Regions from separate parts of the Metabacillus sediminis genome, predicted to be linked through region 2. Evidence: a T-box and tRNA genes for the amino acid it is inferred to sense, from the RefSeq annotation. Region 2 holds a T-box; the other regions hold tRNA genes.
The links. A T-box is a leader RNA that pairs with one kind of tRNA and senses whether it is charged. The one in region 2 lies ahead of ileS (isoleucine--tRNA ligase), so its partner is inferred to be a tRNA-Ile.
Positions count from the first base shown of each region.

Region 1: it has a tRNA-Ile gene. The T-box ahead of ileS (isoleucine--tRNA ligase) is inferred to sense a tRNA for this amino acid. The anticodon was not compared.
Region 3: it has a tRNA-Ile gene. The T-box ahead of ileS (isoleucine--tRNA ligase) is inferred to sense a tRNA for this amino acid. The anticodon was not compared.

Region 1 covers NZ_CP147407.1:15,228-17,491, forward strand. Annotated here, with positions in the region: rRNA gene WCV65_RS00065 (16S ribosomal RNA) at 1-1,308, shown strand, start outside; tRNA gene WCV65_RS00070 (tRNA-Ile) at 1,402-1,478, shown strand; tRNA gene WCV65_RS00075 (tRNA-Ala) at 1,501-1,576, shown strand; rRNA gene WCV65_RS00080 (23S ribosomal RNA) at 1,755-2,264, shown strand, end outside.
Region 2 covers NZ_CP147407.1:1,790,377-1,792,640, reverse strand. Annotated here, with positions in the region: gene ileS (isoleucine--tRNA ligase) at 1-1,224, opposite strand, end outside; T-box leader at 1,331-1,552, opposite strand; gene WCV65_RS09450 (DivIVA domain-containing protein) at 1,598-2,113, opposite strand; gene WCV65_RS09445 (RNA-binding protein) at 2,206-2,264, opposite strand, start outside.
Region 3 covers NZ_CP147407.1:39,058-41,321, forward strand. Annotated here, with positions in the region: rRNA gene WCV65_RS00190 (16S ribosomal RNA) at 1-995, shown strand, start outside; tRNA gene WCV65_RS00195 (tRNA-Ile) at 1,089-1,165, shown strand; tRNA gene WCV65_RS00200 (tRNA-Ala) at 1,188-1,263, shown strand; rRNA gene WCV65_RS00205 (23S ribosomal RNA) at 1,442-2,264, shown strand, end outside.

The DNA.
Region 1 (2,264 bases), 1.8 Mb from region 2:
GCGCATTAGCTAGTTGGTGAGGTAATGGCTCACCAAGGCGACGATGCGTAGCCGACCTGAGAGGGTGATCGGCCACACTGGGACTGAGACACGGCCCAGACTCCTACGGGAGGCAGCAGTAGGGAATCTTCCGCAATGGACGAAAGTCTGACGGAGCAACGCCGCGTGAGTGATGAAGGTTTTCGGATCGTAAAGCTCTGTTGTTAGGGAAGAACAAGTGCGGGAGTCACTGCCCGCACCTTGACGGTACCTAACCAGAAAGCCACGGCTAACTACGTGCCAGCAGCCGCGGTAATACGTAGGTGGCAAGCGTTGTCCGGAATTATTGGGCGTAAAGCGCGCGCAGGCGGTCTTTTAAGTCTGATGTGAAAGCCCCCGGCTCAACCGGGGAGGGTCATTGGAAACTGGAGGACTTGAGTACAGAAGAGGAGAGTGGAATTCCACGTGTAGCGGTGAAATGCGTAGAGATGTGGAGGAACACCAGTGGCGAAGGCGACTCTCTGGTCTGTAACTGACGCTGAGGCGCGAAAGCGTGGGGAGCGAACAGGATTAGATACCCTGGTAGTCCACGCCGTAAACGATGAGTGCTAAGTGTTAGAGGGTTTCCGCCCTTTAGTGCTGCAGCTAACGCATTAAGCACTCCGCCTGGGGAGTACGGTCGCAAGACTGAAACTCAAAGGAATTGACGGGGGCCCGCACAAGCGGTGGAGCATGTGGTTTAATTCGAAGCAACGCGAAGAACCTTACCAGGTCTTGACATCCTCTGCCACTTCTAGAGATAGAAGGTTCCCCTTCGGGGGACAGAGTGACAGGTGGTGCATGGTTGTCGTCAGCTCGTGTCGTGAGATGTTGGGTTAAGTCCCGCAACGAGCGCAACCCTTGATCTTAGTTGCCAGCATTCAGTTGGGCACTCTAAGGTGACTGCCGGTGACAAACCGGAGGAAGGTGGGGATGACGTCAAATCATCATGCCCCTTATGACCTGGGCTACACACGTGCTACAATGGATGGTACAAAGGGCTGCAAAACCGCGAGGTTAAGCGAATCCCATAAAACCATTCTCAGTTCGGATTGCAGGCTGCAACTCGCCTGCATGAAGCCGGAATCGCTAGTAATCGCGGATCAGCATGCCGCGGTGAATACGTTCCCGGGCCTTGTACACACCGCCCGTCACACCACGAGAGTTTGCAACACCCGAAGTCGGTGGGGTAACCCGTAAGGGAGCCAGCCGCCTAAGGTGGGGCAGATGATTGGGGTGAAGTCGTAACAAGGTAGCCGTATCGGAAGGTGCGGCTGGATCACCTCCTTTCTAAGGAAGAATTATCAGCACCCATGTGGTGCAACATTAACGGACGCACTTCGACTTTGTTTAGTTTTGAGAGAACTTGCTTCTCTTTTTGATGGGCCTATAGCTCAGCTGGTTAGAGCGCACGCCTGATAAGCGTGAGGTCGATGGTTCGAGTCCATTTAGGCCCACCATCTTTATACATTGAAATTCGTTGGGGCCTTAGCTCAGCTGGGAGAGCGCCTGCCTTGCACGCAGGAGGTCAGCGGTTCGATCCCGCTAGGCTCCACCAACGAGACTTTTTTTGTCTCTAAAACTTGTTCTTTGAAAACTAGATAACGATATGAATGTCAAACATTCACACGAGTAAGCAAGTAACCTTACGATTTTCTTCTGCGCTTGCGTATGAAGAGAACATCAAGTCTGAAAACTTCTGTTTTCAGCTCTAACGAAGATAACTTCCGTTATCAGGTTAAGTTAGAAAGGGCGCACGGTGGATGCCTTGGCACTAGGAGCCGATGAAGGACGGTACGAACACCGATATGCTTCGGGGAGCTGTAAGTAAGCGTTGATCCGGAGATTTCCGAATGGGGAAACCCGCTGCTCGTAATGGAGCAGCATCCTGATCTGAATACATAGGATCTGGAAGGCAGACCCGGGGAACTGAAACATCTAAGTACCCGGAGGAAGAGAAAGCAATAGCGATTCCCTGAGTAGCGGCGAGCGAAACGGGATTAGCCCAAACCAGAAGGCTTGCCTTCTGGGGTTGTAGGACACTCAACACGGAGTTACAAAGGAACGGGGTAGAAGAAGCGGTCTGGAAAGGCCCGCCAAAGAAGGTAACAGCCCTGTAGTCGAAACTTCGTTCCCTCCTGAGTGGATCCTGAGTACGGCGGGACACGAGAAATCCCGTCGGAAGCAGGGAGGACCATCTCCCAAGGCTAAATACTCCCTAGTGACCGATAGTGAACCAGTACCGT
Region 2 (2,264 bases):
TGTCGCTCTGAAAATGACCGGTTTTTTCGTTCTCCAGTCATGCGGATAGGAGTGGGTGAAGAACTGAAGCTTGAGCAGAGCTCCGTTTTCCTGAAGCTTTTCCGTGATTGGCTTATTTGCTTCATCATAAAATAACCCTTCAAATCCTGGAGCTTCGCTTGTCATAACACCTTTTTCATCCACTGGGCAAAGAACATCCAGTCCGTATTTCTGACCTACGATGAAGTCATCCTCCCCATGCCCTGGAGCGGTATGAACGCAGCCTGTTCCTGCATCAGTCGTAACGTGGTCGCCGAGCACAACGAGGGATTCTCTTCCGTAAATCGGATGCTTTGCAGAGATTCTTTCCATCTCTTTCCCTTTAATCGTACGTACAAGTTCATGATTTTCCCATTCCAGCTCTTTTGCTACGGAATGAAGAAGCTCTGATGCGATGACATATTTTGATCCGTTTGCACGGACTACACTGTACTCCAGGTCAGGATGGACAGCGATTCCCAGGTTTGCCGGAATGGTCCAAGGAGTTGTAGTCCAGATGATGATTTTTTCATCTTCTTCAAGCACGCCTTTTCCATCTGCTACGTCAAAAGCAACAAAGATGGAAGGAGATTTTTTATCCTGATATTCAATCTCCGCTTCAGCAAGAGCTGATTCGCTGGACGGAGACCAGTATACTGGCTTTTTGCCTTTATAGATGTACCCTTTTTTAGCCATTTCGCCAAATACAAGGATTTGCTGTGCTTCATATTCAGGTTGCAGGGTTACGTATGGATTATCCCAATCTCCCCTTACTCCTAAACGTTTAAATTGCTCCCGCTGGCCATTGATCTGCTCCCATGCATACTCTTCGCAAAGCTTGCGGAATTCGGCAACAGACATTTCCTTTCGGTTTACTTTTTTATTTTTCGTCAATGCTGTTTCAATCGGAAGACCGTGCGTGTCCCAGCCGGGTACATAAGGGGCATTGTAGCCGCTCATGGATTTGTAGCGGACGATAAAATCCTTAAGGATTTTATTTAGAGCGTGGCCCATGTGAATATCTCCGTTTGCATATGGAGGTCCATCGTGCAGGATGAAGAGCGGGCGGTCTTTTGTATGCTCCTGAACCATTTTATAAATATTCATCTTTTCCCATTTTTCCTGCATTTCAGGTTCACGCTTTGGTAAATTTCCGCGCATCGGAAATTCTGTTTTAGGCATGAGCAGCGTATCTTTGTAATCCATTCTTTTTCCTCCTATGTGTAGGCACTTTTTAATAACCTGGACAAGCGGTTTGTATTGAAAAATCAAAATTGAATCTGAAAAATACAAAAAAGCCTTCTCATCCCTGGAAAGGGACGAGAAGGCTTGCTCCACGCGGTACCACCCTTATAGATGCAAAAACACATCCACTTAAGCATTCTTATCGGGAATGAGGCGCCCTCCTTACTCGTTCATTTCAGGAAGGAACTCAAGGGTGATCTTCATCTGAATTCTTTAGCCGGGCTCCCACCATCCCCGGTTCGCTTCGTAAAGGGTTCATTCAGACTACTTTCCCTGTCATCGTCGAGTCATATTTTGATTGTGCTCAAATTATATGCGAATTGCCATGAAAAAGTCAAGAACGGTATTTAGCTTCTTCTTCTTCACCTGTATAAATGCTGTCCACTTCATACTCAAGAAGATGATCCCAATCATCATTTTTCAAAAGATCCAGCTGTGCTTCAATCAGCATTTGGAATCGCGTCCGGAACACTTTGGACTGTTTTTTCAGCTCTTCAATTTCCATCGCTACCTTGCGGGATTTTGAAAGAGATTCATTGATGATGCGGTCAGCATTCTTTTCTGCTTCTTTAATTATAAGCTTTGATTCCTTTTGAGCGTTGCGCTTTACTTCTTCAGCGGTTTCCTGTGCAATCAGGATCGATTTATTTAATGTCTCTTCGATGACCGTATAGTGGCTCAGCCTTTCTTCCATCTCTGCAACACGGGTTTCGAATTCCTTTTTATCACGGAGCACCATTTCATAATCTTTAATAACCTGATCCAAAAATTCGTTTACTTCATCTTCGTCATAACCGCGGAATCCTTTATTAAATTCCTTATTATGAATATCAAGCGGTGTTAAAGGCACAAAGGCCACCTCCATATGTATCGTTTGCACTCCTGCATACCATTATAATTCATTATTCGGCAATTATGGGGCAAATCCTCCAAAATTCAAGATTATTTTTGCCTGCCGTAAAGAAGTCTGATTTTATCTTTTTTCGTGCGTCCTAAAATCT
Region 3 (2,264 bases), 1.8 Mb from region 2:
TGTCCGGAATTATTGGGCGTAAAGCGCGCGCAGGCGGTCTTTTAAGTCTGATGTGAAAGCCCCCGGCTCAACCGGGGAGGGTCATTGGAAACTGGAGGACTTGAGTACAGAAGAGGAGAGTGGAATTCCACGTGTAGCGGTGAAATGCGTAGAGATGTGGAGGAACACCAGTGGCGAAGGCGACTCTCTGGTCTGTAACTGACGCTGAGGCGCGAAAGCGTGGGGAGCGAACAGGATTAGATACCCTGGTAGTCCACGCCGTAAACGATGAGTGCTAAGTGTTAGAGGGTTTCCGCCCTTTAGTGCTGCAGCTAACGCATTAAGCACTCCGCCTGGGGAGTACGGTCGCAAGACTGAAACTCAAAGGAATTGACGGGGGCCCGCACAAGCGGTGGAGCATGTGGTTTAATTCGAAGCAACGCGAAGAACCTTACCAGGTCTTGACATCCTCTGCCACTTCTAGAGATAGAAGGTTCCCCTTCGGGGGACAGAGTGACAGGTGGTGCATGGTTGTCGTCAGCTCGTGTCGTGAGATGTTGGGTTAAGTCCCGCAACGAGCGCAACCCTTGATCTTAGTTGCCAGCATTCAGTTGGGCACTCTAAGGTGACTGCCGGTGACAAACCGGAGGAAGGTGGGGATGACGTCAAATCATCATGCCCCTTATGACCTGGGCTACACACGTGCTACAATGGATGGTACAAAGGGCTGCAAAACCGCGAGGTTAAGCGAATCCCATAAAACCATTCTCAGTTCGGATTGCAGGCTGCAACTCGCCTGCATGAAGCCGGAATCGCTAGTAATCGCGGATCAGCATGCCGCGGTGAATACGTTCCCGGGCCTTGTACACACCGCCCGTCACACCACGAGAGTTTGCAACACCCGAAGTCGGTGGGGTAACCCGTAAGGGAGCCAGCCGCCTAAGGTGGGGCAGATGATTGGGGTGAAGTCGTAACAAGGTAGCCGTATCGGAAGGTGCGGCTGGATCACCTCCTTTCTAAGGAAGAATTATCAGCACCCATGTGGTGCAACATTAACGGACGCACTTCGACTTTGTTTAGTTTTGAGAGAACTTGCTTCTCTTTTTGATGGGCCTATAGCTCAGCTGGTTAGAGCGCACGCCTGATAAGCGTGAGGTCGATGGTTCGAGTCCATTTAGGCCCACCATCTTTATACATTGAAATTCGTTGGGGCCTTAGCTCAGCTGGGAGAGCGCCTGCCTTGCACGCAGGAGGTCAGCGGTTCGATCCCGCTAGGCTCCACCAACGAGACTTTTTTTGTCTCTAAAACTTGTTCTTTGAAAACTAGATAACGATATGAATGTCAAACATTCACACGAGTAAGCAAGTAACCTTACGATTTTCTTCTGCGCTTGCGTATGAAGAGAACATCAAGTCTGAAAACTTCTGTTTTCAGCTCTAACGAAGATAACGTCTGTTATCAGGTTAAGTTAGAAAGGGCGCACGGTGGATGCCTTGGCACTAGGAGCCGATGAAGGACGGTACGAACACCGATATGCTTCGGGGAGCTGTAAGTAAGCGTTGATCCGGAGATTTCCGAATGGGGAAACCCGCTGCTCGTAATGGAGCAGCATCCTGATCTGAATACATAGGATCTGGAAGGCAGACCCGGGGAACTGAAACATCTAAGTACCCGGAGGAAGAGAAAGCAATAGCGATTCCCTGAGTAGCGGCGAGCGAAACGGGATTAGCCCAAACCAGAAGGCTTGCCTTCTGGGGTTGTAGGACACTCAACACGGAGTTACAAAGGAACGGGGTAGAAGAAGCGGTCTGGAAAGGCCCGCCAAAGAAGGTAACAGCCCTGTAGTCGAAACTTCGTTCCCTCCTGAGTGGATCCTGAGTACGGCGGGACACGAGAAATCCCGTCGGAAGCAGGGAGGACCATCTCCCAAGGCTAAATACTCCCTAGTGACCGATAGTGAACCAGTACCGTGAGGGAAAGGTGAAAAGCACCCCGGAAGGGGAGTGAAACAGATCCTGAAACCGTGTGCCTACAAGTAGTCAGAGCCCGTTAACGGGTGATGGCGTGCCTTTTGTAGAATGAACCGGCGAGTTACGATTACGTGCAAGGTTAAGTTGAAAAGACGGAGCCGCAGCGAAAGCGAGTCTGAATAGGGCGATTGAGTACGTGGTCGTAGACCCGAAACCAGGTGATCTACCCATGTCCAGGGTGAAGTTCAGGTAACACTGAATGGAGGCCCGAACCCACGCACGTTGAAAAGTGCGGGGATGAGGTGTGGGTAGCG